DNA from 4 places in the Undibacterium sp. Ji49W genome. Region 1 is predicted to be linked to each of the others. Evidence: predicted binding sites of a transcription regulator. Region 1 holds the regulator's gene; each other region holds the start of a gene.
What was found. The regulator sigma-54, encoded in region 1, starts transcription at its own class of promoters, with help from an activator protein. The targets are predictions, from matches to a motif close to TGGCANGNAANCTGCTTT.
Positions count from the first base shown of each region.

Region 2: the regulator sigma-54 is predicted to act here: its motif matches at 5,480-5,497, upstream of adh (aldehyde dehydrogenase).
Region 3: the regulator sigma-54 is predicted to act here: its motif matches at 4,361-4,378, upstream of ACO0LK_RS24920 (DUF2126 domain-containing protein).
Region 4: the regulator sigma-54 is predicted to act here: its motif matches at 2,898-2,915, upstream of ACO0LK_RS24715 (CmpA/NrtA family ABC transporter substrate-binding protein).

Region 1 covers NZ_JBMPOW010000011.1:149,032-156,823, forward strand. Annotated here, with positions in the region: gene ACO0LK_RS15415 (monovalent cation:proton antiporter-2 (CPA2) family protein) at 1-26, opposite strand, end outside; gene ACO0LK_RS15420 (KpsF/GutQ family sugar-phosphate isomerase) at 140-1,180, shown strand; gene ACO0LK_RS15425 (KdsC family phosphatase) at 1,180-1,716, shown strand; gene lptC (LPS export ABC transporter periplasmic protein LptC) at 1,713-2,363, shown strand; gene lptA (lipopolysaccharide transport periplasmic protein LptA) at 2,391-2,942, shown strand; gene lptB (LPS export ABC transporter ATP-binding protein) at 2,943-3,695, shown strand; gene ACO0LK_RS15445 (RNA polymerase factor sigma-54) at 3,707-5,194, shown strand; gene hpf (ribosome hibernation-promoting factor, HPF/YfiA family) at 5,304-5,651, shown strand; gene ACO0LK_RS15455 (enoyl-CoA hydratase/isomerase family protein) at 6,318-7,412, shown strand.
Region 2 covers NZ_JBMPOW010000002.1:22,582-30,373, forward strand. Annotated here, with positions in the region: gene ACO0LK_RS02505 (COG3014 family protein) at 1-169, opposite strand, end outside; gene ACO0LK_RS02510 (alpha/beta hydrolase family protein) at 360-1,376, opposite strand; gene ACO0LK_RS02515 (hypothetical protein) at 1,412-2,614, opposite strand; gene ACO0LK_RS02520 (Tex family protein) at 2,911-5,259, shown strand; gene adh (aldehyde dehydrogenase) at 5,555-7,075, shown strand; gene ACO0LK_RS02530 (DUF779 domain-containing protein) at 7,390-7,779, shown strand; gene ACO0LK_RS02535 (sigma-54-dependent Fis family transcriptional regulator) at 7,780-7,792, opposite strand, start outside.
Region 3 covers NZ_JBMPOW010000026.1:55,540-63,331, forward strand. Annotated here, with positions in the region: gene ACO0LK_RS24915 (circularly permuted type 2 ATP-grasp protein) at 1-837, opposite strand, end outside; gene ACO0LK_RS24920 (DUF2126 domain-containing protein) at 880-4,320, opposite strand; gene ACO0LK_RS24925 (transglutaminase family protein) at 4,481-5,392, opposite strand; gene ACO0LK_RS24930 (substrate-binding periplasmic protein) at 5,502-6,257, opposite strand; gene ACO0LK_RS24935 (ATP-dependent Clp protease proteolytic subunit) at 6,336-7,031, opposite strand; gene ACO0LK_RS24940 (DUF2177 family protein) at 7,279-7,704, shown strand.
Region 4 covers NZ_JBMPOW010000026.1:1,305-9,096, forward strand. Annotated here, with positions in the region: gene ACO0LK_RS24705 (ABC transporter ATP-binding protein) at 1-532, opposite strand, end outside; gene ntrB (nitrate ABC transporter permease) at 535-1,437, opposite strand; gene ACO0LK_RS24715 (CmpA/NrtA family ABC transporter substrate-binding protein) at 1,447-2,616, opposite strand; gene ACO0LK_RS24720 (ANTAR domain-containing response regulator) at 3,077-3,712, opposite strand; gene tsaD (tRNA (adenosine(37)-N6)-threonylcarbamoyltransferase complex transferase subunit TsaD) at 3,903-4,931, shown strand; gene ACO0LK_RS24730 (cache domain-containing protein) at 4,971-5,444, opposite strand; gene plsY (glycerol-3-phosphate 1-O-acyltransferase PlsY) at 5,543-6,160, opposite strand; gene ybaK (Cys-tRNA(Pro) deacylase) at 6,248-6,739, opposite strand; gene ACO0LK_RS24745 (S9 family peptidase) at 6,889-7,792, opposite strand, start outside.

The DNA.
Region 1 (7,792 bases):
AATAATGTAGTGTCTAGACCTGTCATGTCTCCTATTATTGCCGATTTATCGCGTCTGAAACCTGCCTTAAGGCAAACAATATTCACTACGTTACAACTGGCAGAGTTCTTGCTTTGCGGATTTCGTTTATACTTCGGGCATGAACGAATTCAATGCCCTATCTTCTCGCGACCATGTTGCACCTGTGCGCACGGCTGAAGCCGCACAGCGCGCCCTGAAACTGGCCTGCGAAACCCTGCAAATCGAAGCCGATGCCCTGCTTGCATTGCAAAAGCGTCTGGGTAACGGCGACGCAGCCGGCTTCACCGAAGCCGTGTATATGTTGTTAGCCTGCCACGGTCGCGTGGTCGTCTCGGGCATAGGCAAGTCTGGTCATATCGCCCGCAAGATCGCTGCGACTTTCGCTTCTACCGGCACGCCGTCCTTTTTCGTCCATCCGGCAGAAGCCGCGCATGGTGATCTTGGCATGGTGACACCACAAGATGTATTTATTGCCATTTCTTATTCTGGTGAAGCATCTGAACTGATGTCCATCCTGCCCATCATCAAGCGCCTGGGTGTCAAACTGATCGCCATGACCGGCAACCCGGAATCCAGTCTGGGCAAGCTGGCCGATGTACACCTGAACCTGCATGTGGCGAAAGAAGCCTGCCCGCTAAACCTGGCACCAACAGCCAGCACCACCGTCACACTGGCGCTGGGTGATGCGCTGGCAGTCGCCGTACTGGATGCACGCGGTTTTCGCGAAGAAGACTTTGCCCGCTCCCACCCTGGTGGTTCACTGGGCCGCCGCCTGCTGACCCACGTCCGCGATGTCATGCGCACCGGCGATGATATCCCGCAGGTGACACCAGATACCGGCCTGAAAACCGCGCTGCTGGAAATTACCAAAAAAGGCATGGCGATGACCGCCGTGGTGGATAAAGACCAGCATATCGTCGGCATCTTCACCGACGGTGACTTGCGCCGCCTGATGGATGGCACACGCGACTTTACCCAGTTACAGATTGCCGAAGTCATGCATGACAAGCCGCGCCGCATACGGCCAGAACAACTGGCGGTAGAAGCGGTAGAAATTATGGAAACCTATCGCATCAACCAGTTGCTGGTGGCCGATGACCAGGGAAAACTGGTCGGTGCCCTGCATATTCATGACCTGACACGGGCCAAGGTAATCTGATGGAAAAAGCAAGACAAGTTGCAGCCGATAATGCCGCCACGATCAAGCTCATGATATTTGACGTGGATGGCATACTCACCGACGGCAGCCTGCATTTCGGCCCGGAAGGTGAAATGATGAAAACCTTCAATGTGCTTGACGGCCAGGGCATCAAGCTGTTGCAGCAGGCCGGCATTGCCACAGCCATCATCAGCGCCAGGCAATCAGCGATTGTCAGCAAGCGTGCCAGCGACCTTGGCATCACCCATGTACGCCAGGGCATACACGACAAGAAATCGGCCTTCCTGCAATTGCTTGCTGAATTGAATCTGCCTGCCGATGTCTGTGGCTTTATCGGCGATGACATCATCGACTTGCCGATACTGACACGTTGCGGTTTTTCTGCCAGCGTACCGAATGCCCATGCAGAAGTCAGGCAAAGAGTGCATTACGTCACCACGGCCAGTGGCGGCAAAGGTGCGGCACGGGAAGTTTGCGACTTCATCCTGCGCGCCCAGGGTAAATATGAAGAGGCTATCGGGGCTTACCTGTCATGAAACAACATATGACCATAGACCGTTTCCGCATCTGGCTGGCAGTCATACTGCTGGGCATGATGACCCTGGGTACCATCTGGGTGATGGAAGTCATACGGCGGAATGCGAATGATGAACAGAACCGTTCATCTGCCCGTTCGGCACCGGATTACTATGTAGAAAAATTCAATTTTATCCGGCTGTCAAATAATGGCAAGGCAAATTACCACATCACTGGTGAACGCCTGATTCATCTGCCGCGCAATGACAATATAGAAATTCAGCGCCCGCAAATCAACAGCTTTGATGTTGATCGCCCGCCTTTGCATCTGCTGGCTGACCTGGCCGTGGTGTCGCAAAAATCCACGGTCACCACGCCCAAGCGTGAACATGATGAAGTACGTCTGTATGACAACGTCAGCATGGAAAGACCCGAAGGCCTGAGCTCACAATTCATGCGCCTGGAAACCAGTTATTTGTTGCTGTTACCCGACGATGATATTGTCAAAACTGACAAGCCTATCACCGTCAAAACAGGAAAAGTGGACACCACCGCCGTAGGTATGGTGGCCAACAACTCCACCCAACATCTGGCGCTGCTAAGTAAGGTACGTATTCACTTGAAAAAACGTGAACGCGAACCAGTTGCCCCTACACCATCCAAATAGAGAAAGCGATATTTGCCAATGAAAAATATGAAATTGATACGCTCCCTTAGCCAATGCCTGGGACTGGCTTGTTTAGCTTTAATCTATACGCCAGCAGGTGCAGAAAAAGCCGACAGTTTCAAGGAGACAACCATCGAGGCCGGTTACTCTGAAAGCGATGGAAAAACCAGCGTGCGCGTCTTGTCCAAAGGCGTACAACTGGTGCGCGGCACCCTGGTCGTCAATTCGGAAAAAGCCGTCGTTACCGAAGCCCCGAACGGTGACCAGTTTGTCGTACTGACTGGTGGCGTCAGCAAAAAAGTCAGCTTCCGGCAAAAACGCGATGGCGGCCCGGACCTGTGGGTAGAAGGTGAAGCGGACCGTGCGGAATACAATCAGACGACAGAAATCGTCAAGTTCATTTCCAAAGCCAAAGTGCGCTACCTGGAAGGCAAGAAGGTCACCCAGGAACAAGAGGGCGAATACCTGTCCTATGACAGTAAAAATGATATCGCCATCGGTACCAATTCAACCACGGGCCAGCATGTAGACGGTGCCGGCCGCGTCAAAATCACCCTGCAACCCAAACAGACCAATTAAATGACTGCCACGCCTAGTACCTTGCTCGTCAAGGGATTGCAAAAACGTTATGGCGCGCGCCAGGTGGTGCGTGACGTATCGCTGGAAGTGAAAAGCGGTGAAGTGGTTGGTTTGCTGGGCCCGAATGGTGCCGGCAAAACCACCTCCTTCTACATGATCGTTGGCCTGGTGCCGTCCGACGCTGGCGATATCACGATTGATGCTGTCAATATCTCACAATTGCCAATACACCAGCGGGCCGTGCTGGGGTTGTCTTACCTGCCACAGGAAGCTTCGGTATTTCGCAAGCTGACGGTAGAAGAAAATATCCGTGCCGTGCTGGAATTGCAAAAAGATGCCAATGGAAAATTTCTTTCCGAGAAATCCATCGTCAAAAGGCTCAATGCCCTGCTGGCCGATTTGCAGATTGAAAAAATCCGGGAAAGTCAGGCACTGTCACTATCAGGCGGCGAACGCCGGCGTGTAGAGATTGCCCGCGCACTGGCCACCAACCCGCGCTTCGTTTTGCTGGATGAACCCTTTGCCGGTGTTGATCCGATCGCCGTGATTGAAATCCAGCGCATTGTGCGTTTCCTCAAGGAACGTGGCATCGGCGTATTGATTACCGATCATAACGTGCGTGAAACTCTGGGCATCTGTGATCATGCCTACATCATCAATCAGGGGGCCGTACTGGCCAGCGGCAAGCCGGATGACATCATACAAAATGAATCCGTGCGGCGCGTCTATCTGGGAGAACATTTCCGGATGTGACGGGAATCATCATGAAACAAAGCCTGCAACTACGCACGTCCCAGCATCTGGCATTAACGCCTCAATTGCAGCAATCCATACGGTTGCTGCAATTGTCCACATTGGAATTGCACCAGGAGCTGGAAACCCTGCTCATAGAAAATCCCATGCTGGAGCGTGTGGATGACCCGCTGGACCACGCAGTACGCCTGCTGGCAGACGGTGCCATCAATACCAGCAGCACAGCAGCAGACGCCGGCATGGAAGCGCCAGCATCCCGCGAAGAAAGCAGCACAGCTACAGAACCTCAGGCTGACGCTGATATCGCCGTCAGCAATGACACAAGCAGCTCCAGCGAAGAAGACTGGGGTTTTGACGACGTGCATCATGGCAGCAAAAGCAGTGACGATGAAGATGGCAGGCCACAACTGGGTGCCGCCCACATTACACTGCGAGAACATTTACAAGAACAAATGCGTCTGAACCTGCGCGAGCCACGTGACCGCGCCCTGGTCGAATTGATGATTGATGCCATCGACAACAATGGCTACCTGACAGAAACCCTGGATGAAATCCATGCCAGCCTGCCACTGGAATTGTGCGTCGAGCCAGAAGAACTGGCATTTGCCCTGAACATGCTGCAAAGCTTTGATCCGGCAGGTGTGGGCGCTCGCACACCATCTGAATGCCTTGCCCTGCAAATCAAGCGCTTGCCTAAAATTGCTTTCGTGACACGCAGACTGGCTTTGCAAATTGTTGAAACGCAACTGACTTTATTTGCACAAAGAGATTTCACCAAACTCAAGAAAATCCTCGACTGCGATGATGAAGATTTGCGCGACGCACAAACCGTCATCCGCCTATGCAAGCCCCGCCCAGGTATCGATTTTGCAGTCGATGAATCGGATTATGTCGTGCCAGATGTCATTGTCAAAAAATCAGCCAATGGCTGGCAAGTCTCGCTGAATCAGGATGTCATGCCCAAATTGCGTGTCAGCAGCATGTATGCCAACATCATGAAACAAAATCGTGGGGAAGGCGGGCTCGGCTCACAGTTGCAAGAGGCACGCTGGCTGATCAAGAATATGCGGCAGCGTTTCGATACCATTTTGCGCGTTGCACAAGCCATAGTTGAAAGACAACGCAATTTTTTCACGCATGGTGCTGTTGCCATGCGCCCCCTTGTTTTGCGCGAAATTGCTGATACACTAGGATTACACGAGAGCACTATCTCGCGTGTAACAACCCAAAAATACATGCTGACCCCCCACGGCATGTTTGAGTTGAAATACTTTTTCGGCAGCCATGTCGCGACGGAAACAGGGGGGGAAGCATCTTCCACCGCGATACGCGCACTCATCAAGCAGTTGATAGGAGCAGAAGACCAGAAAAGCCCACTCTCTGATAGCAAAATTGCAGACATGCTGGGTGAACAGGGCATGGTAATTGCCCGACGGACAGTTGCCAAATACCGTGAAGCCCTCAAAATCCCCCCAGTGAGTTTGCGTAAATCTTTGTAAGCAAGTCCTTGTAATCACGGTTTGAATTGCTATATATGATTTAGCTCAAGGCAATAAGACAGCAATGAGCTTATCGTTACAGCAAGCAACATCACTATAGGAGCACAGTATGAATCTCACCATCAGTGGACATCACGTCGAAGTAACTCCTGCAATTCGTGAATATGTACATACCAAACTAGAACGTATCAGGCGACACTTCGACCAGGTCATTGATATCGCCGTCATCCTGACGGTGGACAAGCTCCGGGAAAAGGAAAAACGACACAAAGCGGACATTAATTTGCATATCAGTGGCAAAGATATCCATGTAGAAAGTCTGGCGCATGATCTGTATGCAGCTATCGATACACTGATAGATAAACTTGATCGTCAGGTCATCAAGCATAAAGACAAGATACAAAACCATCAGCACGACGCCATCAAGCACATACCTGATCCGGCATCGGCTTCATAAGACCCCAGTCCTTACCTTAACAGGGTTGTGGACATCCAAAACAAGGACGCTACAGGCGTCCTTTTTGCTGGATGATAGGTTTTTTGTAGATATCGTTTCTGACATTTCAAATAAATAATTTACTTTTATTGCTGTTTGTAGCATGCGTTGCTCAACAAGCTGCGAGTTAGTTGATTCACGGCATTTTTATTGGCGTCATTCCAGCGTGGGTTTGGCTGGAATCCAGCGGCGTTCTATGTATGCCGTGTCGCCCGTTATATGCCACACTTTGATTAAGACGATCGCCCTCCGTGGACACAAGCCGGGTCTCGGCCCGGCAGCCGAGATACTTTCTTTTGCGTCGCCAAAAGCAAGTATCCAAAGAAAAGGCGACCGCAGACTCGCCCTACGGGTGCTTGCGCTGCGCTTCAGCATAATTTGTGCATCACAAAAAATGGGAATATCCGCAACTCGCTTCGCTCAAACATCGGATCTTCTCTTTCCATTTTCTGTGACGCACAAATTACATCGGCCCAAGCGGTTGAAGATCAACAACAACAACAACAACAACAACAACAAACATCTCGCCCCTGCATCATTTCCTCATAAGCATATACACCCCGTGACGCCCACGTCCGACAAAGCTAAAATAGCAGCTTCATCCTCTACCCTGCATAGTCAACCACCATGAGCCAATTTGTACTCACCTCCGTCAAGAACAACATCGGCTATATCATCCTGGATAGACCCAAAGCACTGAACTCGCTGTCTCTCGATATGGTTAGAGCGCTGACAACGACCTTGCTGGCCTGGCAGGATGATCAAAGCGTGCGGGCAGTATTTATCCATGGCAGCAGTGAAAAGGCATTTTGTGCAGGTGGTGATATCCGCTTCTTTTATGATGTAGGCACCGCAACACCAAAAGGTGATTCTGCCTTGCTGGAAGATTTTTTCACCGAAGAATATGCACTAAATCATTTAATTCATTTCTACCCCAAACCTTATATCGCGCTGATGAATGGGGTCGTCATGGGAGGTGGTATGGGTATCGCCCAGGCAGGCAATGACTGCCGCCTGCGCATCGTCACGGAACGTACCAAAATGGCGATGCCGGAAGTGAATATCGGCCTGTTCCCGGACGTGGGTGGTGGTTACTTCCTATCACGTGCACCGGGACAAATTGGTACTTACATGGGTCTGACCGGTGAAGTCATTAACGCAGCCGATGCGCTGTATGCAGGGCTGGCCGATGTATTTATACCGACATCAAAATTGCCTGCCTTGATGCATCTTCTGGAACAAAATACCGCCACCGATGTACGAGCCGCAATACGCGAATTTGCGGTTCCTTTTGCTGATCAGGCACTCCCCGGCAACAGTAAGCTGGCCGCAAACAGATCAGGCATTGATGCCCTGTTCAGCGGAAACTGTGCAATCGAGATCAGCAACAACTTGCAGCAAGACACATCTGATTTTGCACAACAGGCATTTGCCATCATGCAAAAACGTTCTCCACTATTGATGTCTGTCACGCTGGAACAATTACGGCGCAGCGCCAGCATTACCGTATCCGATTGCCTGCGTATGGAAAGAAACATGGTACGCCACTGTTTCAAACACGGTGAAGTATTGGAAGGTGTGCGTGCGCTGGTGGTAGACAAAGACAATACACCACGCTGGTCACCCACCACGCTGGCAGAGGTGACGACAGAACAGGTGGCAAATTTCTTCATCGAGGTATGGCCTACCCACGCACATCCTTTGCGTTTTTTGCAGGGATAAATTACCCCGCAAAAGCAATTTAACTAAAGGTCGCATTGTCATCGCTTTTGAAGTTGCGGTTGCTTTTGAAGTTGCGGTTGCTTTTGACTTTAGCAGTTCCCATGTGTCGACGCCTTTGATGCAAGGCAGAAAATGGAAAAAGAAGGGCCGATGTTTGAGCGAAGCGAGTTTCGGACCTTCCCATTTTTTGACTGGCAGCAAAGGGAACCCCGCAGGGGCGACGACGCCTGGGTCGCCTTTTTGGCCCACCTTTTTGGCGAAGCAAAAAGGTGGGTAGCCGCCGGTCTACCACCGGCCTGCAATCCAAAATGAACGTCTGTTGGCATTGAAAACCAGATTACTCAAAATACTAGAACTCATTTCATAAATAGGGGTGAGAT
Region 2 (7,792 bases), on a different contig from region 1:
TATTGCCTTGTGTTTGTGCTTCCACTTGCTTGATCGCTTCATCGATCTGGCCGTTCTTGGCGACAGAAAGTGAAGCAGCCACTTTGCTGTCATGGGTTGGCGTGGTCACGCAACCGGCGAGCAACAGTGCCGCGACAATAGGGGTATAAGAGACAGTCAGTAGGCGCATAGTTATGATTATGTTTTTTTGGAGAAACGGAAAAGCACGACATGCAAAACGCCTCCTTCAAGACACGACAAATACTACGGCGCAAGCACAGCCAATAAGTATAGTAAGGCTTTGCCATATTGTCATTGAAAGAACTGCTACAAAAATACAGTTATGTAACGAGTTGTAATTAACTCGTTATAAAAACGTATTACTGCATTGAAGTTTGATGCACATCTGTTTCTGCCAGCCAATTATCGACCTGATGCATGAAATCGGGCAGACGATTCACGTCCTTGCCGCCCAGGCTATGTCCCACGCCGGGAAAGCGACTGATATGAATTTGCCTGCCAGCCAGCTTGAAGGCTTGCTGCAAATCATCGACCGCACCGGGCGGTATCACAGGATCGGCTTCGCCCACTGCCAGAAAGACAGGTATGCCTGCATGCAGCAAATTCTGTGTTTGTGGAATGGCTGCAATTTCAGACCAGTAACGCCAACTGCGCCCATGTATGCGTGTAGCATCCGGATCAGCCGGCACTATCAGCAAAGCGGTCTGCAAGGTTTGCCAGCCCTGTTGCATAGCTGGATAATGCGTAGCCAGTGCACGGTAAGCATCCAGTGCATTCTTGCCTGAATGCGACAGCAACACCAGATGCGTCGCCTGTATTTGTTGCGCCAGTACCGGTGCCAGTTCCGCACCTTCTGACACACCCAACACAATCACACGTTTTGGCGTAATGCCCTGTCGTTTCAGATTGGCCAGTTGCACCCGCATGAATTCGAGTTGATCTGCCTGCCAGCACGAGGGATGATCGGCACGCACAAACGCGTCACCACATGCCTGGCCATTTGAGCCAGGTAAAATATACCGCTTGTGCAGAATGAGTATGCGTGTACGGCCAGATTCGCCCTCCAGTCCAGAAAAATATTGCGGCAAAAATTCACCCATGCTGACGCAATCCGAACCGGAAATCACAAAGATCAGATTCGCCAGTGGCGCATCACCATCCTGTTGCCGCCAGGGCTTTTTTTCCAGTTGATAGTAAATCGCCTTGCCACCATCAGGGAACTGGAATTGACTCAGTTGTACCAGTGTCCGTCCGCGTTGCAGTTCGGCCATGCTGCATGCAGATAACAGACAACATAGCATGATGCTCATCAGCGCTGCTGCATACCAGCGCATTTGAACGCCGCCGCGCAAACGGTTGAGATTAAATATGGTCATGAATCGCGGCTTGGCTGACTATCTATCTTTGCAGTTTATTTTGAAAACGCCTTGCGTGACCCATCTTCAAAGACCTGATCATCCGACAATTGTTTACCATTTTCATCCCAGCTACGCTCGCGCTGTATGCGGCCACGCTCATCATAATGCGATTCACGCACCAACTTGCCGTTTTGCGCAAAACCCTGGTGGATGCCGACCGGGCGTTCAAGATAACGGCCTTCAGATACATAACGTTCCTGGCTGGACATCTGACCATTATCAAAATAATTGCGCACTTCCTTGATATCGTTCTTGCCTTCGATCAAGAATTTCTCACTGCGCCTGGGTTGACCATTCAGATAAAAGCTGGCGTCAGATACCAGACGATTCTGGCGGCGGCCGTCTTTTTCAGTCAGGGCGTACAGTTGTTCACGTACTTTTGCGCCACTTTCGTGATAGTCAACTTCGCGCTCGATAACGGCAGTTTTTTCTATCATGTTCCAGACTGTCTCCTTGCGTAAAATACCCGTGTCAGAATATTGCTTGCGGGTTTTCTGCTTGCTACCTGACTCCTCCACCGTCTCTGGTTTGCCATTGTCATGAAAATAGGTGGATTGCTGGCGAACACCCGCCAGCAAAACGTACTGGCTGCGCAAGCGGCCATTTTCGGCGTACAACTGTACCTGCGATGGCTTGCCATTAAAACCGCACAAGGCAGCGTCATTCGCATGCGGTGCCAGCAAGGGTTTATCGGCACATTCAATGTCGCTCAGTTGTTTGTCTGAGGTATATTTGACAGCTGCTTTTTCATTTGGATTTTCACCGATAAAGGCGATGCGTTTTACCGCGCCGTTTGGATGCCATTCACGCACCAGCCCCCGCACATTGCTATTCACATAGGTTTCGTCACGCAGCACTTGTCCATTAGGGGCAAATTCACGCGAACGGCCGTGCATGTTACTGCGTTCATTGACGTTAAATTCTTTCGTCAACACACCATCTTTGTAATAGCGCCGGACACCCATGAAGACACCGGCCTGCAATTCCTGCTCGCGCACCAGTTTGCCGCTATTCCTGTCCACACATTTCATGATGCCGGTCTTGCCTGCTGTCGTGCTGCCATTCGCAGGATTGACCGATTCCTTGTTCAGCTCGCAGTCTTCAATCGCGAATGCGGCAGTAACAGGCAGCAGCAACGCCGCAGCCACAAGCAATTGGACGCGAAATGCGCCTGAGGAAATGGAAAAATTTTTCATAAAACCTGAGGATAAGTAGCAAAATAAATATCAATATGCGCAACTTTATCATTACTAAATGAAGAATCCTGTAAAACTTGGTAAGCAAGAAGGACGTCAACAGGGCTATTACAAACCCTCAGTAATGTCTGGATAAAGCACGGTCAGCAGGTATCACCCATCAAATTCAAGCAATATTTTTTTGACAATTTACACCTTCTAACCTTAGTCTGCCCCCATGTCAAGACTGGCGCAAAGTCGCAAATTGCGTATCATCTGCGCCTTGATTGCTTTTTTATTGTCTGGATTCTGGATTTATGTTGCCTTCGATTGAACAAAGACTTGCCGTAGAGCTGGCTGCCAAGCCGGTTCAGGTTGCCGCTGCTGTTGCCTTGCTGGACGAAGGTGCGACCGTCCCGTTTATCGCCCGTTACCGTAAAGAAGTGACCGGTGGCCTGGATGACATCCAGTTGCGCCTGCTGGAAGAGCGCCTGCGCTACCTGCGCGAGCTGGAAGACCGCCGCACCGCCATCATCGCCTCGATAGAAGAACAGGGCAAGATGACACCGGTACTGCTGGATGCCATCACCCATGCCGAAGACAAGACTCGCCTGGAAGATTTGTACCTGCCGTATAAACCCAAGCGCCGCACAAAAGCGCAAATCGCCGTTGAAGCTGGCCTGTTGCCACTGGCCGACGCCTTGCTGGCTGACCCCATGCTGAATCCGGATACCGAAGCAGCAAGCTATCTGAAACCTGCCTTCACGACCGACAATGGCGACAACCCCGGCGTGCCGGATGCCAAAGCAGCACTCGATGGCGCACGCCAGATCCTGATGGAACGCTTTGCCGAAGACGCGACTCTGTTGCAAGCCCTGCGTGAATACCTGAATGACCACGGCATCGTGGAATCCAAGGTCGTTGCCGGCAAAGAAGAAGCCGGTGAAAAATTCGCTGATTATTTCGATTATTCAGAAACCCTGGGCACCATTCCTTCGCACCGTGCGCTGGCCCTGTTCCGTGGCCGCCGTGAAGAAATGCTGACAGTTAGCCTGCGTCTGGACAGCGAAGAAGAAAAACCAAAATGGGATGCGCCGCTGAACCCCTGCGAAAGCCGCATCGCTGCCCGCTTTGGCGTGAGCCAGAAAGACCGCCCTGCCGACAAATGGCTGGTGGATACCGTGCGCTGGGCCTGGCGCGTCAAGGTCTTCATGCATCTGGATACAGAATTGATGGGCAAGCTGCGCGAAACTGCAGAAGTTGAAGCCATCAATGTCTTTGCCCGCAACCTGAAAGCCCTGTTGCTGGCCGCGCCTGCCGGCCCGCGCGCCACCATGGGTCTGGATCCTGGTCTGCGTACCGGCGTCAAGGTGGCGATTGTGGATGCAACCGGCAAAGTGGTTGAGTATGCGACGATTTACCCGCATCAACCGCGTAATGACTGGGATGGTTCGCTGCATGTATTGGCGCAACTGGCGGCCAAACATAATGTCTCGCTGATCTCCATCGGCAATGGCACGGCCTCACGTGAAACCGACAAACTGGCAGGCGATCTGATCAAGCTCAAGCCTGAACTGAAGCTGACCAAGATCGTGGTCTCTGAAGCTGGGGCATCGGTCTACTCTGCTTCTGAATTTGCTTCCAAAGAATTGCCTGACCTGGATGTGTCCATACGCGGTGCGGTATCGATTGCCCGTCGCCTGCAAGATCCACTGGCTGAGCTGGTGAAGATTGATCCCAAGTCCATCGGTGTGGGTCAGTATCAGCATGATGTCAGCCAGTCACAACTGGCGCGTTCACTCGATGCCGTCGTTGAAGATTGCGTGAATGCGGTTGGTGTCGATGTGAATACTGCTTCTGCACCTTTGCTGGCACGTGTGTCCGGCCTGTCGTCCAGTGTGGCGCAAAGCATAGTCAATTTCCGCGATGCCAAAGGCATGTTCAATTCACGTTCTGACCTGCGTGCGGTACCGCGCCTGGGTGACAAGACTTTTGAGCAGGCTGCCGGTTTCCTGCGCATCATGAATGGTAGTAACCCGCTGGATGCGTCCGCAGTCCACCCTGAATCTTATCCACTGGTAGAAAAAATCCTGGCGGATATCAAGAAGGATGTGAAGGGCGTCATTGGCGACTCTGGCTTGCTGAAATCTTTAAATCCTGCCAAATACGCCGATGAAAAATTTGGTGTACCGACCATCACTGACATCATAGGCGAACTGGAAAAACCGGGCCGCGACCCACGTCCAGAATTCACTACCGCCACCTTCAAGGATGGCGTGGAAGAAATCAAGGACTTGCGCCCTGACATGATTTTGGAAGGCGTGGTCACCAACGTTGCCGCCTTTGGCGCTTTCGTTGATATTGGTGTGCATCAGGATGGCCTGGTACATATCTCTGCCTTGTCCAACACCTTCGTCAAAGACCCGCATACGGTCGTCAAGGCTGGCCAGGTGGTCAAGGTGAAAGTGCTGGAAGTCGATGTCAAACGCCAGCGTATCGCCCTGACCATGCGCCTGACAGACGCCGCACCTGTGGCAGGCAGCAAACCTGAACAGCGTGGCGACCGTAATGATGCCAAGCGCCTCAATCAACACCGTTCACAAGCCCAGGCACCGGCACCTGCCGGTAATGCGATGGCTGCGGCGTTTGCGAAGTTGCGTGGGTAAGTAGTAAAAATAAGCAATAAATAAGCAATAAGCTTGCTTACCAGACTGTCCCAAATTGTGACAGTCTGGTCAGTGTTGCGAAATAATGTGACACCTTGATTTGTCATTCCTCTCCCCTCAGTAAATCTATCACCAGCATTAGCGGTAAATTACTCTCTGTAACTTCTCCCTCTCTCATCTGCACCTGCTGTACTTTTCCGCCAAGAAAACATTCTTAGCATGGCACGCCGTTTGCGTTGTTATCCCTGTGTTGCATCAACTGCGCACCATCTGACAAACAACGGAGACCACCATCATGAACATGGCAGACATCAGCAAACTCGGTATCAGCAATCCTTTCGCCAAACGTTACGACAATTTTATCGGCGGCAAATTTGTGGCCCCGGTCAAGGGAGAATATTTCGAGAATATCAGCCCGGTCATCGGTCAGGCTTTTTGCGAAGTCGCACGTTCCACCGCAGAAGATGTGGAACTGGCACTCGATGCCGCCCACGCTGCAAAAAAAGCCTGGGGCAAAACCTCGCTGGCTGAACGCTCCAACATACTGAATAAAATTGCCGACCGTATGGAAGCCAATCTCAGTCTGCTGGCAACCGCTGAAACCATAGACAACGGCAAACCCATACGCGAAACGATGGCGGCGGATATCCCGCTGGCGATTGATCACTTCCGCTACTTCGCCGGCTGCATACGTGCACAAGAAGGGTCGGTCGCACAAATCGACGACCAGACTTATGCCTATCATTTCCACGAGCCACTGGGCGTGGTCGGCCAGATCATTCCCTGGAATTTCCCTATCCTGATGGCGGTATGGAAAATGGCACCGGCACTGGCTGCCGGCAACTGCATCGTCCTCAAACCGGCAGAACAAACCCCGGCATCCATCATGGTGCTGATTGATCTGATCAAGGATTTATTGCCGCCTGGCGTCTTGAATATCGTCAATGGCTTTGGCCTGGAAGCTGGCAAGCCATTGGCAAGCAGCAAACGCATCGCCAAGATTGCCTTTACCGGCGAAACTGGCACGGGCCGCCTGATCATGCAATATGCATCGCAGAATATCATCCCTGTAACCTTGGAACTGGGTGGCAAATCACCGAACATTTTCTTTGCCGACGTCATGGATCATGACGACGCCTTCTTCGACAAATGCCTGGAAGGCTTTGCCATGTTCGCGCTGAACCAGGGGGAAGTCTGCACCTGCCCTTCACGCGTGCTGATACAGGAATCCATCTATGATCAGTTCATGGCAAGAGCCATCAAACGCGTCGCCGCCATCAAGCAAGGCAATCCGCTCGACAGCACAACCATGATAGGTGCACAGGCTTCGCAGGAACAACTGGAAAAGATTTTGTCCTATCTGGACATAGGCAAACAGGAAGGAGCGAAACTCTTGCTGGGCGGCGAAAGAAATATGCTGGATGGCGATCTGGCCAAGGGTTATTACGTCAAACCAACCATCTTCGAGGGCCACAACAAGATGCGCATCTTCCAGGAAGAAATCTTTGGTCCTGTAGTATCGGTGACCACGTTCAAGGATGAAGAAGAAGCGCTGTCTATTGCCAACGACACTTTATACGGCTTGGGTTCTGGCCTTTGGACACGCGACGGTTCACGCGCATTCCGTGTTGGCCGCGCCATCGAAGCTGGCCGTGTCTGGACCAATTGCTACCACCTCTACCCTGCCCATGCAGCATTTGGTGGTTATAAACAATCCGGCATAGGTCGCGAAAATCACAAGATGATGCTGGATCACTATCAGCAGACTAAAAACCTGCTGGTGAGCTATAACCCGAATGCGATGGGGTTCTTTTAGTAATCATTAAATTCAAGACCTCTCAACACAAAGACACAGAGGAAGGCAGGAAACAGTCAGGATTTTTAGCTCCTTCCCCTTCAAGGGGATATTTGTGGGAATTCGCAAAGCATTGCTTTGCGCCACAAATATCTAAGCCGCATGCAAGCGGCGCAGTGGAATGGTTGGGATGGGGATGGGGTTCTTCAGAAAACAGAATAATGGTCTATCAACCGAAACCCATCCCCACCCTAACCCTCCCCTTGAAAGGGAGGGGACTTATTCCTAGTTTTGTTGCGAAATGAAATAACGAAAAAATCCTCGGGAAACAAAAAATGACCAATAAACCCGCCCGCGTCACCGCCACACCTGCTGCGCTGGAATTTATCAGTGCGCTGAGAACCAAATACGGTCCGCTATTATTTTTCCAATCTGGCGGTTGTTGTGACGGCAGTTCGCCGCTGTGTTACGCCCGGAATGAATATGGCATCGGTGATGCCGATGTGTATCTGGGCGATCTGGATGGCACGCCGTTTTATATGGGCAGCGATCAGTTTGAATACTGGCGACACACGCAGCTGATTATTGATGTGGTGGCTGGCATGGGCGGCATGTTTTCGCTCGACAATGGTACAGGCAAGCGCTTCCTGACGCGTTCGCGTCTGTTCACGGACGAAGAAAATGACTTGTTGGGTACTACCGTGCTGCACGGCCCGCAAGTGTAATCAATCGCCCTTC
Region 3 (7,792 bases), on a different contig from region 1:
GGACAGGGTCTTGAGCCAGACCATGCCGTTGCGCACTGTCAGGTCACCGCCTTCGACCAGCGGCAGGCCCAGATAGCGTGCCAGATAGGTATGTTCGTAATAGGTTTCGTTATGCGGACCCGGGGTCAGCAGCACCATCAATGGCGGCTCACCCGCACGCAGCCCGGCACCGGCGCTGCGTCTGCCCCAGTGCGCCAGGCTGTCGCGCATGGTGTCAAAAAAACCTTCCAGCTTGCGCACCTTGAGATCACGCAGCATGTCTGGGAAAATGCGGCCAATGACGGCGCGGTTTTCCAGCGCATAGCCAGCACCGGAAGGTGCCTGGGTGCGGTCACCCACGACCCACCAGCGGCCATCAGGCGCACGCGCCAGATCCAGTGCATAGAAATGCAAGGCGATGTCGCCCTGATGGCGTATGCCCTGGCAGGGACGCAGAAAGCCCGCGTGGCCATGTACCAGCGCGGGTGGCAGCAGGCCCTCGGCCAGCAAGCGCTGCTCGCCGTAGACATCTAGCAGGATGCGATTGAGCAAGGTGGCGCGCTGTACCACTGCGGCTTCTATCTGTGCCCATTCTTCATACGGCAAGATCAGCGGCAGCACGTTCAGGTCCCATGGCCGCTGCATGCCTTTGGCATCGGCGTAGACGTTGTAGGTGACACCGTTCTCACGTACCTGGCGCTGCACAACTTCAATGCGCTGACGCATCATGCCTGGCGGTTCGCCAGCTAGACTGTCGAGCATGGCGCGCCAGTGGCCGCGCGGGCGCATGCTCGCTTCCATCATTTCATCGTAGCTGCCGGGTGTGCCCGGATAACCCGCCAGTAGTGTGTAGTCCATGCGTCTCCTGTTATGCGTTTATTTTTATTTTTAGTTTTACTTTTAACCCGGCTGCCAGCGCAAATCCAGCGTCATCGGGAAGCTGGGATTGGGCGCTTCGCGCAGCACGGTCATCGGCCCTGGCGTGTGTCCATAAGACCAGAACCGGGCAAAGCGACGGGCCTCGGCGGCGTTGGCGTTGACTGGCGAACCACTCTCGGCACGGCCACCCGGATGGCTGACATGATAGGTGCAACCGCCCACGGCGCGCCCGCTCCAGCTATCGACCAGATCAAAAGTCAGCGGCGCTTGCACTTTGATGGTCGGGTGCAGTGCTGACCACGGGCTCCAGGCGCGGAAGCGCACGCCGGCCACGTATTCTCCTGGCACGCCGGTCGGATGTAAGGGTAACATGCGGCCATTGCAGGCGACCACATGGCGTCCGTCCGTCAGGCCACGTACCAGCAATTGCATACGTTCGACCGACGAATCGACATAGCGTGCGGTGCCACCGGCACTCATTTCTTCGCCCAGCACATGCCATGGTTCGATTGCCTGACGCAGTTCGAGTTCAACGCCCTGATAGACCACGGTGCCAAAGCGCGGGAAGCGGAATTCAATAAAGGGGTCAAACCAGTGATCTTCAAAAGCGTAACCAGACTCGCGCAGGTCGCGCGCAACATCGCGGATATCCTGCGCCACCATATGCGGCAACATCCAGCGGTCGTGCAGTGCCGTGCCCCAATGCACCAGCTTGGCCTGGTAGGGTTGGCGCCAGAAGCGCGCAACAAGCGCCCGCAGCAACAGCATTTGCAGCAGGCTCATGCGTTCATGCGGTGGCATTTCGAAGGCGCGGAATTCGACCAGGCCAAGACGGCCAGTTGGCCCATCAGGCGAATACAGTTTGTCGATAGAAAATTCGGCACGGTGGGTATTACCTGTCAGGTCTACCAGCAAGTTGCGCAACAGGCGATCGACCATCCACGGCTTATCGCCCGGATGCAGCGTGGGCAATAACTGGTCCATCTGCTGGAAGGCAATCGCCAGTTCGTACAGATTATCGTCGCGCGCTTCGTCAACCCGTGGTGCCTGGCTGGTAGGGCCGATGAAGGTGCCTGAGAACAGGTAGGACAGCGATGGATGGTTTTGCCAGTAGGTGATCAGGCTCTTCAACAAATCGGGGCGTCGCAGCAAAGGGCTGTCTTCGGCAGTGGCTCCGCCCAGTGTCGCATGGTTGCCGCCACCCGTGCCGGTATGGCGGCCATCGACCATGAATTTTTCTGTGCCTAGCCGACACAGGCGCGCCTCTTCATACAAGGTGGACATGTTGTAGACCAGCTCTTTCCAACTGGCTGCCGGATGGATATTGACCTCGATCACGCCAGGGTCTGGCGTTACGCTCAGCAACTTGATGCGCGGGTCGCGCGGCGGTGGATAGCCTTCTATCCACAGCTTCATCTTCAGCAGCGCGGCGGTACTTTCGACTGCCGCTACCAGCGCCAGATAATCCTCGACCCGGGTCAGTGGTGGCATGAACACGTGCAAGCGGCCAACGCGCACCTGCACGCACAGCGCAGTATGGATCACGTCACGCGGTGCCAGTTTGGACGCGGCACCAGCTTGCTGATCGGTCTTGGTTTGCTGAGCAGCCTGACCGCCCTGCACGCCTTTAGCTGGCTGACCAGTCTTGGCTTGCTGATCCGCCTTAACTTGCTGGCTTGCCTTAATGTGCTGACCAGTCTTGGCAGCGGCGACGTTCAGTCCAGGCTGTTTGTCGTGCAGCGGCGGTGGCAATGCATCGCGCGGCGCGAAAGGATCACGATCGAAGACTGGTTCCTCGTCTTCCGGCATTACCCACGGCAGCGCATTCAGCGGCAGGCGCAAGCCCATGGGCGAATCGCCATCCAGCAGATATAAATGTTCGCGCTTGAGCGGCCAGCGCGAGGTGCGCCATAGGGTACCGATGGCAAGCGACTGGTCGGTTGGTTCCGGCTTGAGCGGCAGTACATAGCCTACCACCGCGCCTAAACCCGTCTGCAACAGGCGCGCCAGGCGGCGTCTTTCATCGGGCTGTGCCAGGTCCACGTTCAGCGGATCAAGATTAGCTGGTAGCGTCTGTTCAAGCCGGGCTTGCTGCACTACATCTTCATACGCTGGCAGGTGGCTGCCGGCAGGCAGGCGCAGCGCACGTGCCAGTGCTGCGGCAAAGCGTTCGGCGTCTTGTGGGCCATAGCCATCGTTGACCTGTTCATCCGCGAACAGGCTGGCATCCAGCCACATCGGCTGGCCGTCGACACGCCAATAGATATTCAGCGCCCAGCGCGGCAGCGGCTCGCCCGGATACCACTTGCCCTGGCCATAGTGCAACATGCCGCCAGGTGCGAAATGGTTCTTCAGACGGTGCATCAATTCGCCTGCCAGGCGGCGTTTGTCGTCGCCGTGGGCCTCGGTGTTCCACTGGGCCCCATCCATGTCGTCGATCGACACAAAGGTTGGTTCGCCGCCCTGCGTAAGGCGTACGTCCTGATGTCGCAGGTCGGCATCGACTTGCTCACCCAATTGATCGATCCGTTGCCAGTCTGCGTCTGAATAAGGTTTGGTCACGCGCGGGTCTTCATGGATGCGGGTGATCGTCATTTCATGTTCAAACGTCACTTCGGCTTTGTCGGTGTAGCCAGTGACCGGCGCGGCTGACGATGGCAAGGCAGTACAGGCAAGCGGAATGTGGCCTTCACTGGCCAGCATGCCGGAGGTCGGGTCGAGGCCTATCCAGCCAGCGCCCGGCACATATACTTCGGCCCATGCGTGCAGGTCGGTGAAATCGACGGTGGTGCCGCTGGGGCCATCCAGTGCTTCCTGATCGGCCCGTAGCTGTATCAGGTAACCCGATACAAAACGAGCCGCCAGACCGACATCGCGCAAGATCTGCACCAGCAGCCAGCCGCTGTCACGGCAAGAGCCGGCGCGTAAGCCCAGTGTTTGTTCGGGCGTCTGCACGCCGGGTTCCATGCGCAACTGATACGCAATGTCAGCTTGCAGGCGCTGATTGATGGCGACCAGAAAATCGTTGGTGCCCATTGCTTCCTTGAGCAGGTCGCTACGCATCTGCTTCACCCATTCCTGACGCATTGCGCCGGGCGCCTCGGTCTGCAAATAGGGACCAAGTTCGGCCTTGAGCTGTGCCGGATACGCAAACGGGAAGGTCTCTGCATATTTCTCGACGAAGAAATCGAAGGGATTGATGACCGTCATGTCGGCCACCAGATCGACCGTAAATTCCAGCCGGTCAGCCTTTTCGGGAAACACAAAGCGACCGATATAGTTGCCATACGGGTCTTGCTGCCAGTTGATGAAGTGCTGTTCTGGCGTCACTGTCAGTGAATAGGACAGGATGGGGGTGCGGGCATGTGGCGCAGGACGCAGGCGCACTTCATGCGGTGATAACGCAACCAGTCGATCATAACGGTAGCTGGTTTTGTGATGTAGCGCGACTCGGATTGCCATGCGGAGACCTTTGGTTGAGTGAGGGGGCGACCCTGTCAATCTAGCAGGATCTATGCCACTGGCGCAAGAAAATCCAGCACTGCCAGCACAGTGTGATGCACTCTGCCCGCCCCGCTCCCCCTATACTGGTGCAGCACGCACCGACATCGCCCATAAGGGTTCATGACAAGGGTGTGACCGTGACATTGACCTGTAGTTCGTGGGCGCCGCCGCCCAGCACCACACCGCGCATCGGGGTGACATCGCTGAAATCGCGTCCCCAGCCCAGGGTCAAGTGTTCGCTCTGCACCAGGCAACTGTTGGTCGGGTCGAAATCGACCCAGCCCAGCTCCGGGCAAAATACCGAAACCCAGGCGTGCGAGGCATCAGCCCCTACCAGCCTTGGTTGCCCTTCCGGTGGATGGGTCTGGATATAGCCGCTGACATAGCGTGCCGGCAGGCCCAAACTACGCAGGCCGCCTATCATCAGTTGAGCGAAGTCCTGGCACACGCCGCGCCGGCCCGCCAGCACTTGTTCGAGCGGCGTCGCGATGTCGGTGGCGTTGCTGTCAAATTCGAAATCATCAAAGATGCGCCGGGTCAGATCCAGCGCAGCATCCAGTATCGGTCGGCCAGGGGAGAAGCTGATCCGCGCATACAACTCCACTGCGGTATTCCAGCGCACATGGGGGGATTCAAACAAATAGCTACAGGCTTCAAGTATGGCTGGCTGGCGCGACTGTTGCACCATGTCGCGTACCACTTCCCAGCGCGGTGAGACGGCAATCTGTTCGATTCCGGGACGGCCTGCCAGCGCAATGGTGGACTCGGCCAGAACACGCAACACCTTGTGCGGCGTGGTCACGGTAAGGCGGCGAATGGCGTTGCCGAAGAAATCAACCCCGTCGACGGCTTCGTCGGCACCCGGATCGACCAGTAAATTGTGCGATTCGGTCTGCTGCACGGCAAAACAGCGCGGTGCCATGTGCAGCAACTGCTGCGACAGTGTCACCAGGCTCTGGTAAGTGTAGCGGGTTTCATGCGCCACGCTGTAGCGCAACACGGGCGCAGTGCGGGCCACGGTTGAATTCATGGCAAATTAAGTAAGAAGCAAAAACCGTACTGTAGCATGCCTGGTCGCGTGCATCCGTCGCAAGTTCAATTGAAGGGGATGGGATTTCTGCTGCTTCATTGGCTAATTCTTAAGCTTTAGCGTAGCTTCCCTTGTTGTCCGCAATGTAGGTATTCAGCAGATCAAGCAAGCCCTTACTTGCCTTGCGCGTGATGAAGTTGAAGGTTTCATTGCTGCCATCGATATGATGAATATCCGCCAGCGCCAGGCCACCTTCAATGTTTTTGCTATAGATGCCACTCAGGTACTGGTTGCTGACATCACCTTCGCCGAAGGCGTCGACCTTGTGGTATTTCATCAGCGTATTGACGATGTACTCTTGCGCGTCTGGCTGATCCTTGGGAACAAGCTCATCAACGCATTTTATCGTACAGCGGGGATGGTAACGCGCTTTGGCGTCGATGTCTGCTGTTGAGCCACGGGTCACGACTATCGTTTTTCCAGCCACGGTTTCGTAGTCGTCAAACGCTGCCTTGTCGGCGCTGCGCACCAATAATGATCTTTGTACCTGAAAATAGGCGTCACTCCAGCAGCCACCTGGCCCAACATGGCGATTATCCCGTTGCTGCACGCCGGCTGCGGCGATATCGCATCGGTTCTCGTCAGGCATGGTCCAGATGCCGTCGAAGTCATGTTCTATCAAGACGATGTCCAAGCCCAGACTGAGGGCGAATTTTTCCAGAAAGATGACATCCAGACCGGTAAGTTTACCGTCTTTGTCCTTGTAGCAGACTGGCGCAAATCCGCCGTATGTGCAGACCGTCAATTTACCGGGGGTCAGGGTTGTGATGGCTGTGAAGGTTGTGGGCGTCGTTGCGTCTGTCATGATCTTGTTACTTTCTTTGTGGTGATAGTAAAGCTTGTCTGCTACACAAACCATCATAGGTCTTAATGAGAGGCGCAGCTACTCTGATTTAGCGCCTGCCTCGTCAGACTGATCCAGACTTTCAACTTTCAACAAATCTGCCGTCGTCAGGATACCTATCTTGACGATGTTGTAGCCATTCAGGGTTTCACAACGCAATGAACCTTCTGTGCAAAAACGGATGTCGCCGAGGTAATTTTGATTTGGGTAGTAGAAGAACATCATGTCACCGGCACGCTCTATATTCAGGGCGCGGTCCAGCACTTCTTCCGGAAATTTGTTTTGCGTTACCTTGAGCAACCATTCACGGAATCTTGGGATAGCGGCGGTGGCGATTTCCTTGGTACGTTTATTGTGTGGGCCGTGGAAACCCAAGCGTGTTTTCTCCAAATGCTTGCTGGCAAGCATTTGCCTTTCTGCACCAGCCATAAAGATAAGCGCACAGGCAGACATGCAACTGCCGTTGACTGCGGTATTCATCTTGCCTTCTGTAATCAGATCGGCGATAGCATAGGCAGCACGCATATCGCCACCGGGGCTTTCTGTCATGACGACTGTTTTGACGGGGCCTTCTTCCAGTTTCTTGCGGAATAGCTGGCTGTCTTCAGGCACGACTTTGCCGAACAATATCAGTGTCTGGTTGGACCGCAACATGGTCATGGCAGTCGCGTTGCCAGAAAAAAGGATGGCGCACAGAGTGAAAAAGACAAAAAGCTGTTTTAATTTGGATTGCATGGCGATAAGGCGTCGTTTAAATAAAATGATGATTCATGTTGCCAATTCCTGACGAACGGGTACCAGTCTTAAAAAAACAAGTCGAAGCAGATACCTGTCCTTTTGGCATTGCACGCATTAAACACCAGACATTCATAATTTGACAATGTTTTTATATATTATCTACCGCACAGACATACGATGACATTTGGGCGAGAATGTGCGGCACTGATGTTGGTCTTCATCTCTCATCCACAAGGATATATTCATGCTGACGCTATCTACCTCACTTACCTGGCAGCAAATGCTGCTTGCTTATGGCAGTGCACTGCTCACCCTGCTGGCGCTGGATGCAATATGGCTGGGAGTGTTGATGGGATCGACTTACCGCTCATACCTGGGTGAGATGATGCTGACACAACCCCGGTTGATACCGGCTGCGCTGTTCTATTTATTGTATAGCACAGGCATGCTGGTGTTTGGCATTGTGCCTGCCCTGCGTACGCAAAGCTGGCAGCAAGCGGTAATGTTATGTGCTTTGCTGGGTTTGGTGGCGTATGGCACTTATGACCTCAGCAACCTGGCAACATTAAAAGCCTGGCCAGTGACGCTGACGGTGATTGATATCTGCTGGGGTGCGCTGGTGTCAGGTATCGCTGGTACGGTGGGGTATGTTGTGGCGAGCCGGATTTAAGCTGGTATCAATACGCTGGCATTAATTACATGCCATGCTATATGTTGCCAAACACGGCGAGTCGGCACGGATACTGGAGAGTGCAGAT
Region 4 (7,792 bases), on a different contig from region 1:
GCGTCAGCGCATCCAGCGCACCGAAGGGTTCATCCATGAGCAAGACTTTCGGCTCTATCGCCAGCGCGCGGGCAATACCAACGCGCTGTTTCATGCCGCCAGAAATTTCATTCGGACGTTTTTTTTCTGCATGCGTCAGCCCAACCAGCGACAAGGCCTGCATGGTGCGTTTCTGTAATTTGGTATTATTTTCTGTCGCACCAAATACACGTTCCACTGCCAAAAACACATTTTCATAACAGGTCAGCCACGGCAACAAGGAGTGATTTTGAAACACCACGCCGCGTTCCGGCGACGGGCCGGAAATTTCGCGGTTAGCGCAAATCAGTGTACCTGAAGTGGCATTGGTTAAACCGGCGATCAGGTTCAGTAAAGTTGACTTGCCGCAGCCGGAGTGACCGATAAGGGTAATGAATTCACCCTTGGCGACATTCAGATTAATATCACGCAGGGCATGAAAATTACCTTTGCGGGTATGGAATACCATTTCAACCTGGCTGACTGCGATGTACTTGCTATCGATTTCGTTCATGATCATGTCCCCACATCTTCATAAGTAAAGGCGCGTGCAATTGCCACCAGGATTTGTTCAAGTATCAAGCCCACCAAACCGATCACCACGATGGCGATAATGATGTGCGGTACATTCAGGTTATTCCATTCATCCCAGACCCAGAAACCGATACCGACACCACCAGTCAGCATTTCTGCGGCGACGATGACCAGCCAGGCCGTGCCTATCGCCAGGCGCACACCCGTCAGCATATAAGGCAATACAGACGGCAGTAAAATCTTGGTGACGATTTTCCATTCAGACAAGTTGAGTACCCTGGCCACGTTCATATAGTCTTGCGGCACACGCTGCACACCGATTGCGGTATTGATGATCATGGGCCAGATCGAGCAGATAAAAATTGACCAGATCGCTGCCGGATGGGCAGACTTGAATACCAGCAAACCGATCGGCAACCAGGCCAGCGGCGATACCGGCTTCAGCAGGCTGATGATGGGATTGAACATGCCTGACAAAAACTTGAAACGTCCAATCAGAAAACCCATTGGAATACCTACAGCCGCCGCCAATCCAAAGCCCACAGCCACCCGTTTCAGGGAGGCATAGATATTCCAGCCTATGCCCTGGTCATTGGGTCCTTTTTGATAAAAAGGATCTGAGAATATATTGATGGCTTCCTGCAAGGTCACCCAGGGCGAAGGAAATGCACTGTTCTTGACCGCGATAATTTCCCAGATCAGTATCAGCATGCCTATGCCGAATAGCGGCGGCAGTACACTCAGAAAGAATGGGCGAAATGAACGCTGCTTCTTTGCAGTTGGATTTTTCACTGGTTTCACCTTTGCCGGTTTTAGTTCGACGACTGCCGATTCGGTTTTTTCCACAGCCGGCTCTTGCATTGCGCCATGTACCAAGGTATTCATTGCGACTCCTTAAGCCTTGATTTTGAAGGAGGCTGCATAGGCAGCCGGATTTTTACCATCCCAGACCGTACCATCCATGAACTTGCTGCTGCGCATGACGTCTTTGGGAACAGATACTTTGGCCATGGCCGCGCCATCCTTGTACACGTCAATGCGATTGACTGCTTTGGCAACCGCCAGATAATCAGGATCTGTCTTCAGCAAACCCCAGCGTTTATGTTGCGTCAGGAACCACATACCATCAGACAGATAAGGGAAGTTCACCGCACCGTCATTGAAGAATTTCATGTAGTTAGGATCATCCCAGGTCTTACCCAGACCATTTTGATAGCGGCCCAAAATACGCTGGTTGATGACATCGACTGAAGTATTGACATAAGACTTGTCAGCGATGGTTTCGGCCATCTTGCTCTTGTTGGACAGCGAAGCATCAATCCAGCGACTGGCTTCGAGTATCGCAGCAACCATGGCGCGCGCCGTGTTCGGATATTTCTGTACGAATTCGGAGGTAGTACCCAATACTTTTTCCGGATGGTCTTTCCAGATATCCTGCGTTGTTGCTGCAGTGATGCCGATACCATCTGCAATCGCCCTGTGGTTCCAGGGTTCACCCACGCAATACCCGTCCATATTACCGACACGCATATTGGCGACCATCTGTGGTGGTGGCACGGTAATGACCTTGGCATCTTTCATCGGGTTGATGCCATGTGCTGCCAGCCAGTAGTACAGCCACATGGCATGAGTGCCGGTAGGGAAAGTCTGTGCAAAAGTATATTCGCGCTTGTCGGTCTGCATGAGCTTGGCCAGACCCGCACCATCTACCGCACCCTTTTCAGCCAGTTTTTTGGATAGCGTGATCGCCTGACCATTATTATTCAATGTCATCAACACCGACATGTCTTTCTTGTTGCCCCCCACACCCAGTTGCACGCCATACAGCAAGCCATACAAGACATGGGCGGCATCAAGTTCACCATTCACCAGCTTGTCGCGCACGCTGGCCCAGGAAGATTCTTTGGTGGGGATAATCTTGATGCCGTATTTTTTGTCGAAACCCAGGACAGAGGCCATCACCACCGATGCGCAATCCGTCAGTGGAATAAAGCCGATATGCACTTCTTCTTTTTCTGGCTTGTCTGACCCTGCGGCCCAGACACCACCTGTACTCAGACCCATGATGCCAGCTCCCGTTGCCAATGCAGCGCTTTGCAATAAACTGCGACGTTTGAAATTCGGTTCATGATCTTCCTGCTTGTTGATATCAATGATGAGAGATTTCTTGTTCGATTCCTGATTCGACATGTCTGCACTCCAGCCTGAGAAAGTTTTTCTGCAACGAAAAAAGGTGTCATTCCACGTGGTAAAAACCAGTAGAAAGACACCTTTGTCTAATGAGGTGACCGCCGTTAGTCAGTCTCATTTATTGTTTAGCGCCAGCGTTAGCACTTTCTCTTTCTTTAGCAATTGCCGTGCCAGACCTGATTCAGTGGATTTGTCTTATGAGACGGCTCTAACGATACAAAGCCAACAAGGCCAAGACCTTATTTCGCACCGGAATGACGCAGCGCACCAATTACACGCACAAACTTGGACTCCAATCCCCTGCACCCTATATTCCGCATGAAGGAGACATTTCCTAGCCACCAAGCAAATCGGCGACATCCAGCATGCGTTGTGCCAGATCAACCAGCTTCAGATTCTTTTCCATGGCTTGCTTGCGCATTCTTTGATAAGCCTCGTTTTCCGACAACTGATGCCTTTCCATCAACAAACCCTTGGCACGCTCTATGGTCTTGCGTTCAACCAGCTTGGCCTTGGTATCTGACAATTCGCTGCGCAACTTCTGGTCCGCGTTAAAGCGAGCCATAGCCACATCCAGCACAGGCTTGATACGGTCCGACTGCAAGCCGGCGACGACGTAGGCCGACACACCGGCTTCCATGGCGGCGGCCATGTTCGACTGATTGCCGTCCTCAGTAAATAATACGATGGGGCGAGGGGCGTCACGGGTCACCATGACCATATGTTCAAGAACATCACGCGAATCAGATTCGGCATCAATGATGATCATGTCCGGCTGCAATTGCGCTACCCGTTCACTCATATACATATCACCGGGAATCACGGCAATGATGTTATACCCTGCCTGCAGCAGCCCTATACGCAGGGCGCGCGAACGCGCCAGTTGCGCCTGCGCGTCTTCATGCAACTCATCCTCGGTCTGTATGACCGTATTCACCACCACGATACGCAAGCTGGGTGAAACAGACATTGTCGCATTAACACTATTCTGTTTGGTGCGCATAGATAGGCCATGGCAGATATAATCTCGGTATGCGTTCTTTAGCAAGATTCGCACCAATCCGCCACATTATTTAAGTAAAAGCATCATTTCCTGTCATTCACCGGCCCACTCCCGGCAGTTCGGACAAGGCTGTGCTCTGCGCAATTTAGAAATTAACATGATAGTTCTTGGAGTTGAATCTTCCTGCGATGAAACCGGCCTGGCCCTGTACGACACTGAACAGGGTCTGCTTGCCCATGCTCTGCATTCACAAATCGCCATGCATCAGGAGTACGGCGGTGTCGTGCCAGAACTGGCGTCGCGCGACCACATCCGGCGCGCCCTGCCCTTGCTGACGGAAGTATTGAGCAAATCCGGCCTGGAAAAACAGCAGATCGATGCGATTGCCTACACCCAGGGGCCTGGTCTGGCTGGTGCCTTGCTGGTAGGTGCTTCTGTCGCCTGTGGACTGGGCCTGGCGCTGGACAAACCGGTATTGGGCGTACATCACCTGGAAGGCCATTTGCTGTCGCCCTTGCTGGCCAGCAAACCACCAGAATTTCCTTTCATTGCCTTGCTGGTGTCAGGTGGACATACCCAATTGATGCGGGTTGACGGTGTGGGCCGCTATCAATTACTGGGGGAAACACTGGACGATGCTGCCGGCGAAGCCTTTGACAAGTCTGCCAAATTGCTGGGGCTGTCTTACCCTGGCGGCCCCGCCATTTCACGCATGGCAGAATTTGGTGATCCTGCTGCCTATAAATTCCCGCGCCCGATGCTGCATTCCAAAGATTTGAATTTCAGTTTTTCAGGTTTGAAAACGGCCGTTCTGACCGTAGTCAAAAACCATCCTGCGAATATTTGCGAACAGGACAAAGCCAATATCGCCCGTGGCTTTGTCGATGCCATTGTGGATGTGTTAACAGCTAAATGCGTGACGGCCATACGCGAGAGCGGTTTGAAGCGCCTGGTGATAGCTGGCGGTGTCGGTGCCAACCAGCAATTGCGCGCATCCCTGAATGCCGCCGCGCAGAAACGTCGCTTTCAGGTCTACTACCCTGAACTGGAATTCTGCACCGATAATGGTGCGATGATTGCCTTTGCCGGAGCCATGCGGCTCAAAAAAAATCCCGCGCTGGCAACACGGGAATATGGTTTCAATGTGCGGCCACGCTGGCCTTTGCAAGAATTACTGGAAGCCTGACTGGTGGCTCAGCCGGGTCAGACTTGGCCCGGGCAACTCTTATTTGTAGATACCGCAACCGACTATCACGCCTTCAAATTTTTCCACATACATGGATTTGGGCTCGATCTGCTTGGTGGTTGGATTGACAAATTTATAGTCTTGCCAGCCCTTGCCCTTGGCCTTGACCATTTCCAGCCGTTCGCGGATAAAAAATTTACCGTCGACGTCGGTCAGGTCTATCATGTCCTTACCTACCATCTTGGGGTTCAAATGCGCGACATTTTTACCCTTCACGTCGTACACGACTACGTATAAATCCCTGTCCTGATACTGGCCATCGCGTTTGTTGATTTCAGCAATGGTGGCTTCAATACCATTTTTTTTCATGGCATCAATCGCTTTCTGTACCATGGCTTTTGCTTCGTTGGCGGTACCATGTTCCGCAGCATGTACCGGCAAGTTCATTACTATCAGTACAAAGCTGAACAGGAGAAAATTCAGGAACCGCAAACGGTATGCACTCGCAATCATTTCCAGCTCCTTGGCATTAAATCGGCATTAATTTCTATATTGTAAAATTCAGCATAATTAACAACCTGAAAAAAATCTAGCACTATTTGCCAAATTACTTACTTTTTAACACTTTCTTTCTTGCTTCCTAAACGGCTTTCCTTACCATTCATTAAATTCGCGATGTTCTGGCTGTGGCGATAAATCAGCAAACCGCTCATCACAAAAACAGCCAGTAATTTGACATCAGGGCCAAACAGGAAGCCGTAATACAGAGGTGCGAAGATGGCCGCGATCAAGGCAGCCAGGGAAGAATAACGGAAGGCGAATGCCACAATCATCCAGGTAGCCAGTGTCGCCACACCCAACCAGATATTAATACCGATCAGGACACCAGCGGCAGTTGCCACGCCTTTGCCGCCGACAAACTTGAAAAACACCGGCCATAAATGGCCCAGAAATACCGCGATCGCCACCAGTGCAACGCTGCCATCATCCAGTCCAAACTGGCTTGCATACGTGCTGGCCAGCCAGACTGCCAGCCAGCCCTTGACCGCATCCCCCAGCAAGGTCAGCACTGCTGCTGCCTTGTTACCACTGCGTAAAACATTGGTTGCACCGGGGTTTTTTGACCCATACGTGCGCGGGTCCGCCAGGCCAAACAATTTGCTGACAACCACAGCAAACGACAATGAGCCGATCAGGTAGGCGGCAATGGCTGCCAGTATTGTATTCATCTTATTCCTTATTCTTCATGGAGAAAAATTCCCCGCAAGTATATGCCAGCAGCCAGTGCATCTGGTAAAAACCGGTACCCAGGCTGATTACTCTTCCAGGGCGCAATCGACCGGACGGGCTTGAAGCAAGCTTTCCAGCAAACCCGGTGCAATACCGACCAGGTAACCGCGCTGGCCGCCATTGATATAAATCTTTGTCAAAGCCAGTATGCTGCGCTCTACATACACAGGCATGGCCTTTTTAGTGCCGAAGGGTGAAGTACCACCAACCAGATAGCCAGAATGCTTTTGTGCATTCTCTGGCTTGCAGGGCTCTACCGATTTGCAGCCTATCTGCCTTGCCAGATTTTTGGTTGACACCTTCCTGTCGCCATGCATGAGTACGATTAAAGGTTTGGCAGCTTCATCCTGCATTACCAGGGTTTTCACGACAGCGTGTTCGTCTACCCCCAGCTCGCGCGCAGACACCGCTGTGCCGCCATGCTCTTCATAGGCATATGGATGCTCAGAGAATTCCGCCTTGTGTCTGCGCAAAAACTGGGTTGCCTGGGTGACTGAAACATGTTCTTTCTTGGCCAAAATTACACTCTCAAAAACAGGATTGGTGAAATATGCTGGTGCAAATTATAGCGTTCGATGGCCAACTTGCATAATTTGCGCCCCAATTCCCGAGGAATAAAAAAACCGACAGACAAAGCTGTCGGTTATTGATTTTAATACCGGCCTTTTTATTTTTTGGCTGCGGGAGAATTGTCGCCAATATATTTGTCTATAAAACGCAGGACAGCTTCGCCCCATTTGATGTTGTTGCTCTCTTTCGCCCAGCCATGGCCCTCACCGGTGAATACCATCCATTCCACCGTATTACCTTGCGCCAGCAGCTTGTCGCGCATTTTTTCACCATGGATCAGCGGAACCCTGACGTCTTCACTGCCATAGGCCATCAAGACCGGTGCCTTGATCTTGCTGGCATTTTCTATCGCTGACACTTTATGGAAATAGGCATCGTCGGTCTTAGGGTCACCATGCATTTTCGCGCCTATATTGTCCATGACGGGGCCCGACATATCTGACCAGTTAACCGTGAACAGCATTTTGACATCGGTCACACCGACCCAGTTGATACCGCACTTATACAGGTCAGGGTCTTTCACCAAACCGTACATGGTGGCATAACCACCATAGCTGGCACCGATGATACAGACACGATTCTTGTCAACGATACCCTGTTTGACCAGATTTTCCACACCATCCGTCACGTCATCCTGCATGGACAGGCCCCATTGCTTCCAGCCAGCGGTATGATGTTTCCAGCCAAAGCCGGTCGACATGCGAAATTGCGGCTGCAAAACTGCATAGCCGCGCGATGCCAGCATTTGCGTAATGGGGTCATAGCCATGGTGATCACGGGCATGCGGCCCACCATGAACATATGCCACCAGAGGCAGGTTTTTCGCTGGCATTCCTTCGGGCAGGGTCAGGTAAGCCGGAATATTCAATCCGTCGCGTGCTGTGTAATTGATGACTTTCTGCGCTGATAATTTCTTGCCTTCAAATTCAGGCTTGGCGACGTACACAAGTTCCAGCACTTTTTTCTCAGTGTCATAAAAGTAAACGGAACCAGCATTGTTG